DNA from 2 places in the Streptomyces sp. NPDC057249 genome. Region 1 is predicted to be linked to the other one. Evidence: riboswitches for the same ligand, from Rfam matches in the RefSeq annotation. Region 1 holds a riboswitch; the other holds the start of a gene.

The links. A riboswitch is a leader RNA that binds a small molecule or an ion and turns the genes downstream of it on or off. The one in region 1 is predicted to bind cobalamin.
Region 2: linked by a shared signal. The riboswitch ahead of ACFUJY_RS18935 (ABC transporter substrate-binding protein) and the one ahead of ACFUJY_RS07115 (ribonucleoside-diphosphate reductase subunit alpha) in region 1 are both predicted to bind cobalamin.

What each region holds. Positions count from the first base shown of each region.
Region 1 covers NZ_JBHUXS010000003.1:130,179-134,313, forward strand. The annotation lists gene ACFUJY_RS07100 (GntR family transcriptional regulator) at 1-16, shown strand, start outside; gene ACFUJY_RS07105 (DUF3311 domain-containing protein) at 258-512, shown strand; gene mctP (monocarboxylate uptake permease MctP) at 509-2,125, shown strand; cobalamin riboswitch at 2,184-2,316, shown strand; gene ACFUJY_RS07115 (ribonucleoside-diphosphate reductase subunit alpha) at 2,455-4,135, shown strand, end outside.
Region 2 covers NZ_JBHUXS010000009.1:174,749-178,883, reverse strand. The annotation lists gene ACFUJY_RS18945 (acyl carrier protein) at 1-127, shown strand, start outside; gene ACFUJY_RS18940 (beta-ketoacyl-[acyl-carrier-protein] synthase family protein) at 124-1,347, shown strand; cobalamin riboswitch at 1,380-1,567, shown strand; gene ACFUJY_RS18935 (ABC transporter substrate-binding protein) at 1,629-2,657, shown strand; gene ACFUJY_RS18930 (FecCD family ABC transporter permease) at 2,654-3,742, shown strand; gene ACFUJY_RS18925 (ABC transporter ATP-binding protein) at 3,739-4,135, shown strand, end outside.

The sequences.
Region 1 (4,135 bases):
GCGGCCGCTGGACTGACCCACCGTACGCACGTACCCCCGAACGGCCCCCGGTCCCGCCTCCGGGGGCCGTTCGGCGCTTCCCGAGGGCCGGCTTGGCCTGGACCAGCTCCCGGACGATTGCCGCCATTCCGGCCATCCGGCCGGTCCGTGGCGACCGTTGCCGGACCGCAATGCGGACGGGGGGTGACGGTGGCCGGATCTCTCGCCTAGATTTCCTGCGCATTACAGGTGATCAGCGAGGGGACGGAGTCGCCGCCATGGCGGAAGAACCAGAAGGAAAGCCACCCACCGTCACACCGTTGCGGGTGGTCATCGCCCTGTGCCTCATCGCGCCGTTCGTGGCGATGCTCTGGGTGAGTTCTTATTCGAAGATAGACCCGACCTTCATCGGTATCCCGTTCTTCTACTGGTACCAGATGCTCTGGGTGCTGATCTCCACCGCGCTCACGATGATCGCGTACAAGCTGTGGCAGCGTGACCAGCGCGCCCGCAAGGGGGGTGCGTCGGCATGAAGGACGGCGTGAACGGCGTCGCGCTCGGCATCTTCATCTTCTTCTTCCTGGCCGTCACGGTCATGGGCTTCCTGGCCGCTCGCTGGCGCAGGGCCGAGAACGAGGCCACCCTGGACGAATGGGGCCTGGGCGGACGCTCGTTCGGCACCTGGGTCACCTGGTTCCTGCTCGGCGGCGACCTCTACACCGCGTACACCTTCGTCGCCGTGCCCGCGGCGATCTACGCGGCCGGCGCGTCCGGCTTCTTCGCGGTGCCGTACACCATCCTGGTGTACCCGCTGATCTTCACCTTCCTGCCGCGCCTGTGGTCGGTCTCGCACAAGCACGGGTACGTCACCACCTCGGACTTCGTCCGCGGCCGGTTCGGCTCGAAGGGGCTTTCGCTGGCCGTCGCGGTCACCGGCATCCTCGCCACCATGCCGTACATCGCGCTCCAGCTCGTCGGCATCCAGGCGGTGCTGGACGTGATGGGCGTCGGCGGCGGCGAGAACACCAACTGGTTCGTCAAGGACCTGCCGCTGCTGATCGCGTTCGCGGTGCTGGCCGCGTACACGTACTCCTCGGGGCTGCGGGCGCCCGCGCTGATCGCGTTCGTCAAGGACGGGCTGATCTACCTGGTCATCGCCGTGGCGATCATCTACATCCCGATCAAGCTGGGCGGCTTCGACGACATCTTCGCCTCCGCCCAGGACAAGTTCACTCAAGCGGGCGCGGGCGGCCTCGCGCCGGCGGCGGCCGGCCACTGGGGTTATGCCACCCTGGCGCTCGGGTCCGCACTCGCGCTGTTCATGTACCCGCACTCGATCACGGCGACGCTCTCCAGCCGCAGCCGTGAGGTGATCCGCCGCAACACCACCATCCTGCCGCTGTACTCGCTGATGCTGGGCCTGCTCGCGCTGCTCGGCTTCATGGCGATCGCCGCCGGCGTCAAGGTGCAGAACGGCCAGCTGGCCATCCCGCAGCTGTTCGAGAACATGTTCCCCGACTGGTTCGCGGGGGTGGCGTTCGCCGCGATCGGCATCGGCGCCCTGGTGCCGGCCGCGATCATGTCCATCGCCGCGGCGAACCTGTTCACGCGCAACATCTACAAGGACTTCCTGAAGCCGGACGCGACGCCCGAGCAGGAGACCAAGGTCTCCAAGCTGGTCTCGCTGCTGGTCAAGGTCGGCGCGCTCGCCTTCGTCCTCACCATGGACAAGACCGTCGCGATCAACTTCCAGCTGCTGGGCGGCATCTGGATTCTCCAGACGATGCCGGCCCTGGTCGGTGGCCTGTTCACCCGGTGGTTCCACCGCTGGGCGCTGATCGCCGGCTGGGCGGCCGGCATGATCTACGGGACGGCTGCCGCGTACGGGGTCGCGAGCCCGACGCAGAAGCACTTCGGCGGGTCCTCCAAGGAGATCCCCGGCCTCGGCGAGATCGGCTACATCGGCCTGACCGCCTTCGTGCTGAACGTCGTGGTCGTCGTCGTCCTCACCTTCGTCCTGAACGCCGTGAAGGCACCCGTCGGAATCGACGAGACCTCCCCGGGCGACTACACCGCGGACGCGGGCGACCCGGGTGTCCAGGAGAAGCTGCCGCCGGCCACGGCGGGGGCGCCGGGCGGTCACTGACCGCACACTTTCCCACCACGCGACACAACATGTGGGGGCCGCCCGACAGGGCGGCCCCCACATGTATGCTCATGCTCGCTGTCGCCGCAGGGGAATCCGGTGCGAATCCGGAACTGTCCCGCAACGGTGTATCCGGTGCGCTTTCGCGCACCCGTGGAGTCCGAGGACCTGCCGACAGCGCATCCGGCTCGACCGAACCGGATGCCCAGACGTCCGGGCCTCGTGGATGGGCCGGTGGACGCCGCACGGAGTGCCGCCCTGCCCGGGCCCGCTCCTGCCCGGCTGCCCCGCTCCCCGCCGGCCCAGAGCCGAGCGAGGGAGAGCACCACGTGACCATCGCGCCAGCCGATCCGGCTTCAGCGGCCGCATCAACGGGGACCGCGAGCGACGGACCGGGCACCGCACTGCTGCGGACCCTGACCGACCTCACCGCCGATCTGCCCGACACCGATCCCGGACGCGTCGCCGCCGCCGCCCTGCGCGGCCGCAACGCCCGGTCGGACGAGGCGGAGCTGCGCTCACTGGCCACCGAGGCCGCGGCGGGCCTCATCTCCGAGGACCCCGCGTACTCCCGGCTCGCCGCCCGCCTGCTCACCCGGTCCGTCGCGGACGAGGCCGCGGGCCAGGGCGCCACCTCGTTCTCCGCGTCCGTCGCCGTGGGCCACCGGGAGGGCCTGATCGCGGACCGCACCGCCGAGTTCGTCACGCTGCACGCGGCGGCCCTGGACGCCCTGGTCGAGCGGTCCCTCGCGGACGGGGCCGACGACCGCTTCGGCTACTTCGGACTGCGCACCCTGCACAGCCGCTACCTGCTGCGCCACCCGATCACCCGCCAGGTCATCGAGACCCCCCAGCACTTCATGCTCCGGGTCGCCGCCGGGCTCGCCGAGGACACCTCCGAGCGGGCGCTGGACGAGGTCGCGGCGCTGTACGGGCTGATGAGCCGGCTGGACTACCTGCCGTCCTCGCCGACGCTCTTCAACTCCGGCACCCGCCACCCGCAGATGTCGTCCTGCTACCTGCTCGACTCGCCGCTGGACGAGCTGGACTCGATCTACGACCGCTACCACCAGGTGGCCCGCCTGTCGAAGCACGCGGGCGGCATCGGCCTCTCGTACTCCCGCGTCCGCGCCCGGGGCTCCCTGATCCGGGGCACCAACGGGCACTCCAACGGCATCGTGCCGTTCCTCAAGACGCTGGACGCCTCCGTCGCGGCCGTGAACCAGGGCGGCCGGCGCAAGGGTGCCGCCGCGGTCTACCTGGAGACCTGGCACGCGGACATCGAGGAGTTCCTGGAGCTCCGCGACAACACGGGCGAGGACCAGCGGCGCACGCACAACCTGAACCTGGCGCACTGGATTCCGGACGAGTTCATGCGCCGCGTCGACGCGGATTCCACCTGGTCGCTGTTCTCCCCGGCGGACGTGCCGGAGCTCGTCGACCTGTGGGGCGACGCGTTCGACGCCGCGTACCGGGCGGCCGAGGCGAAGGGCCTGGCCCGCAGGACCATGCCGGCCCGCGAGCTGTACGGCCGGATGATGCGCACCCTGGCGCAGACCGGTCAGGGCTGGATGACGTTCAAGGACGCCTCGAACCGCACGGCGAACCAGACCGCCGAGCCGGGCAGGGTCGTGCACTCCTCGAACCTCTGCACCGAGATCCTGGAGGTCACCGACGACGGCGAGACGGCCGTCTGCAACCTCGGCTCGGTCAACCTGGGCGCGTTCGTCAAGGGCTCCTCGATCGACTGGGAGCGGCTGGACGCCACCGTGCGCACCGCGGTGACCTTCCTCGACCGGGTCGTGGACATCAACTTCTACCCGACCGAGCAGGCCGGCCGGTCCAACGCCCGCTGGCGGCCGGTCGGCCTGGGCGCCATGGGCCTCCAGGACGTCTTCTTCCAGCTCCGGCTGCCCTTCGACTCCCCGGAGGCCCGGGCGCTCTCGACCCGGATCGCGGAGCGCATCATGCTCGCCGCCTACGAGGCGTCCTGCGACCTCGCGGAGCGGT
Region 2 (4,135 bases), on a different contig from region 1:
CGCCGAGTTCGCCGTCGTCCTGCGGGAGACCACCGGGGTCGAACTGGACACCGGCATCCTGACCCGGGGGACCACCCTCGCCGAGCTCACGGAGCACCTCGACGCGGCGGCGGGCGTCGCCCGATGAGGACACCGGCCATCGCCGTCACCGGTCTCGGCATGATCACCCCGGTCGGCAACGACACCGAGTCCACCTGGGACGGGGTGTGCGCCGCGGTGAGCCCGGCCCGCACCGTCCCCGCGCTCGCCGGGTGCGCGATCGACTTCGCCTGCGTGGTCGACGGCATCGACCTGGACGCCGAGATCGGTCGCCGCACGGCCTTCCGGATGGGCCGGTACGTCAAGTTCGCGGTCCTGGCCGCCCGGGAGGCCGTCGCCGACGCCGGTCTCGATCCGGCCGGGTGGGACGGCAGCCGGGTCGCGGTCGTCGTCGGCACCAGCAGCGGGGGCTCCGCGCACCTCACCGACCAGGCGCTGGTCCTGGAGCGGAAGGGGCCGGAGGCGACCTCGCCGGCCGGGGTCCTGCTGACCATCCCCAACATGCCCGCCGCCGAGATCGCGATCGAGATGCGGGCCACCGGCCCCAGCCTGGCCCCCTGCACCGCCTGTTCGTCCGGCGTCACCGCGCTGTCCGTCGCCCGCGACCTGCTGGTGACCGGGCAGTGCGACGTGGCCGTCGCGGGGGCGACCGAGTCGACCGTCTTCCCGATCGCCATGACCGGCTTCGCCCGGTCCGGGGCCGCCGCCCGCGCGGACGGCGACCTGTCCCGGCTCAGCCGGCCCTTCGCCGCCGACCGCGCCGGACTCGTCATGGGCGAGGGCGCCGCCGTCATGGTGCTGGAACGCGCCGCCGACGCGGAGGCCAGGGGCGCCGAACCCCGGGCCCTGCTCGCCGGCACCGGCGCCACCACGGACGCCCACCACCCCACCAGCCCGCACCCCGACGGGCGGGTCGCCCGGGCCGCCGCGGAGGCCGCGCTGCGCGACGCCGGCTGGCGGGCGGACGAGGTGGAGCACGTCAACGCGCACGGCACCGCGACCGTACGCAACGACGCCGCCGAGGCCGCGCTGATCAGCCGGGTGTACCCGCACCGGCCACCCGTCACCGCCCCGAAGGGCGTGCTCGGGCACTGCATGGGCGCGGCCGGGGCGATCGAGGCGGGGCTGACGATCCTCACCCTCCAGCGCGGGGTCGTCCCGCCGGTCGCGAACCTGGACGCCCCCGCGCCCGGGTTCGACATCGACTGCGTCACCAAGGTGCCGCTGGTGCGGCCCGTCCACCGGGCCGTCAGCCACTCCTTCGGCTTCGGCGGGCACAACGCGGTGGTGGCCCTCCAGCGCCCCTGACCGGACGCGGCGCCGAGCTGCGCGTAAGCCCGTGGTAGCGTGCCGGAGCCAGTCGAACTCCTCGTGGGAGTCAGGGAATCCGGTGCGAATCCGGAACTGACGCGCAGCGGTGAGGGGGACGGGCGGGGCCACGGCCACTGGGAGACCCGGCGTCTCCCGGGAAGGCGTCCCGTCCGAGCGAACCCGAGTCCGAAGACCTGCTGGCGACCGCCGCCCGGGACCGGGCGGCGGACCGTACAGCGGGCCCCGCGCATGGGCCCAGAGACGCCGAGGTATGCCCCGTGCCGCCCATACGTGCCGCCGCTCTGCTCACCGTCGCCCTCCTGCTGCTGACGGCCTGCGGAGGGCCCCCGTCCGGAAAGGCCGACGCCGTCGGCCGGACGGACGGCTACCCGGTCACGCTCAGGAACTGCGGGCGCACCGTCACCGTGGACGCCCCGCCCCGGCGCGCGGTCTCCGTCGACCAGGGCACCACGGAGATCCTGCTCTCGCTCGGCCTCCAGGACCGGATGGCCGCCACCGCCACCTGGACCGACCCGGTGATGAAGGGCCTGGAGAAGGCCAACGCGGGCGTGAAGCGGATCGCCGACAACCGGCCCTCGTCCGAGAAGGTCCTCGACCAGGAGCCCGACTTCGTCGCCGCCGACTTCGAGTCCACCCTCGCCAAGGGCGGTGTCGCCCCGCGCGAGCAGTTCGAGAAGCTGGGCGTCCCCACCTACGTCGCACCCGCCGACTGCACGGCCAAGGACAACACGAAGGACGGCGACGGCGTCCGTACCGGCGCCCTCACCATGGACAGCGTCTACGCCGAGGTGCGCGACCTGGCCCGGGTGTTCGGCGTGCCGGAGCGCGGCGAGAAGCTGACCGAGCGGCTCCGCACCCGCATCCGGAAGGCCGCCGACGACATCGACGGCTCCGGCACCTCCGTCCTCTACTGGTTCGCCAACTCCGAGTCCCCCTACCTGGCGGGGTGCTGCGGGGCGCCGGGCATCATCACCCGGGAGCTCGGCCTGAAGAACGTCTTCGACGACACGCACGACGAATGGCCCCAGGTGAACTGGGAGACCGTCGCCGACCGCAACCCGGACGTGCTGGTCATCGGCGACCTCACCCGCACGTCGCAGACCGCCGAGAGCGCCGCCGGGAAGATCGCCTTCCTGGAGTCCAACCCCGTCACGAAGAAGATGGACGCCGTACGCCACAAGCGTTACGTCCTGCTCAGCGGCCAGGCCATGAACCCGACCATCCGCACGGTCGAGGGCGTGGAGCGGGTGGCCGCCGGGCTGCGCGCGTTCGGGCTCGCGGGATGACGGCCACCGAACGGCTCACCGCCCCGCCCGACAGGACGCCGGCCCCCACCGGCCCTCCGCGCCCCCGCCTGCGCCGTCTGCGTGGCGGCCTCCTGTGGACCGGCGGCCTCCTGCTGCTCGCCCTGTCCGTCGCGGTCGCCGTCACCATCGGACCGGCCCGGATCTCCGTCGTGGACGTCTGGTCCGCCGTCGCCGCCCACCTCGGCATCGGTGAGGCCCGGCTCAGCCCGATCCGCGACGGCATCATCTGGAACCTGCGCATGCCGCGCACCCTGCTCGCCGCCGTCTGCGGGGCGGGCCTCGCGGTCTGCGGGACCGTCATGCAGTCCCTGCTGCGCAACCCGCTCGCCGACCCGTTCGTCCTCGGCGTCTCCTCCGGCGCGTCCACCGGCGCGGTCCTGGTCGTCGTGCTCGGCGTCGGCGGCGGAGCCGTGTCCCTGCCGGCCGGGGCGTTCATCGGGGCGCTCTGCTCGTTCGCGCTGGTGATGCTGCTCAGCCACACCCTGGGCGGCTCCACCGACCGGGTCGTCCTGTCCGGGGTCGCCGCGATGCAGCTGTTCTCGGCCCTGACCTCGTTCGTCGTCATGACCGCCGCCGACGCCGAGCAGACCCGGGGCGTGCTGTTCTGGCTGCTCGGCTCGCTCGGCGGGGTCGGCTGGACCGATGTGTGGATCTGCTCCGCCGTCCTCGCCGTCAGCCTGCTGGTCTGCCTCGGCCACTCCCGTACGCTCGACGCCTTCGCCTTCGGGCAGGACGCCGCCGCCGCCCTCGGGGTGAACGTCGCACGCGTCCGCACCGTCCTGCTCTGCACCACCGCGCTGCTGACCGCCGCGCTCGTCAGCTCGGCCGGGGCCATCGGCTTCGTCGGGCTGGTCCTCCCGCACGCCGCCCGTGCCCTCACCGGCTCCGGCCACCGCAGGCTGCTGCCGGTCACCGCCCTCGCCGGGGCCGTCTTCCTGGTCTGGGTCGACACGCTCGCCCGGACCGTCCTCGACCCGCAGGAGGTCCCGGTGGGCGTCGTCACCGCCCTCATCGGCGTGCCCGCCTTCGTCGCCGTCCTCTACCGCACCAGGCGGCCCGCGTGACCGGGACGGCGGCGGAGGGCCTGCGGGCCGGCGGAGTCAGCCGCGAGGCCGGCGGCCGCCTCCTGCTGGACGGTGTGACGCTGGCCCCGGAACCGGGCACGACGGTGGGCCTGATCGGCCCCAACGGCTCCGGCAAGTCCACCCTGCTGCGCATCCTCGCCGGAGTCCTCGCCCCGCACGCGGGCGTCGTCACGCTGGACGGCGAACCGCTCACGGACGTCGGCCGCCGCGCCGTGGCCCGGCGGGTCGCGGTCGTCGACCAGCACGCCGTCACCCAGGAGGAGCTGAGCGTCCTGGACGTCGTACGCCTGGGCCGCATCCCGCACCGGCGTGCCTGGTCCGCGCCGACGGAGGCGGACGCGGCGGCGGTGGACGAGGCGCTGGAGCGGACCG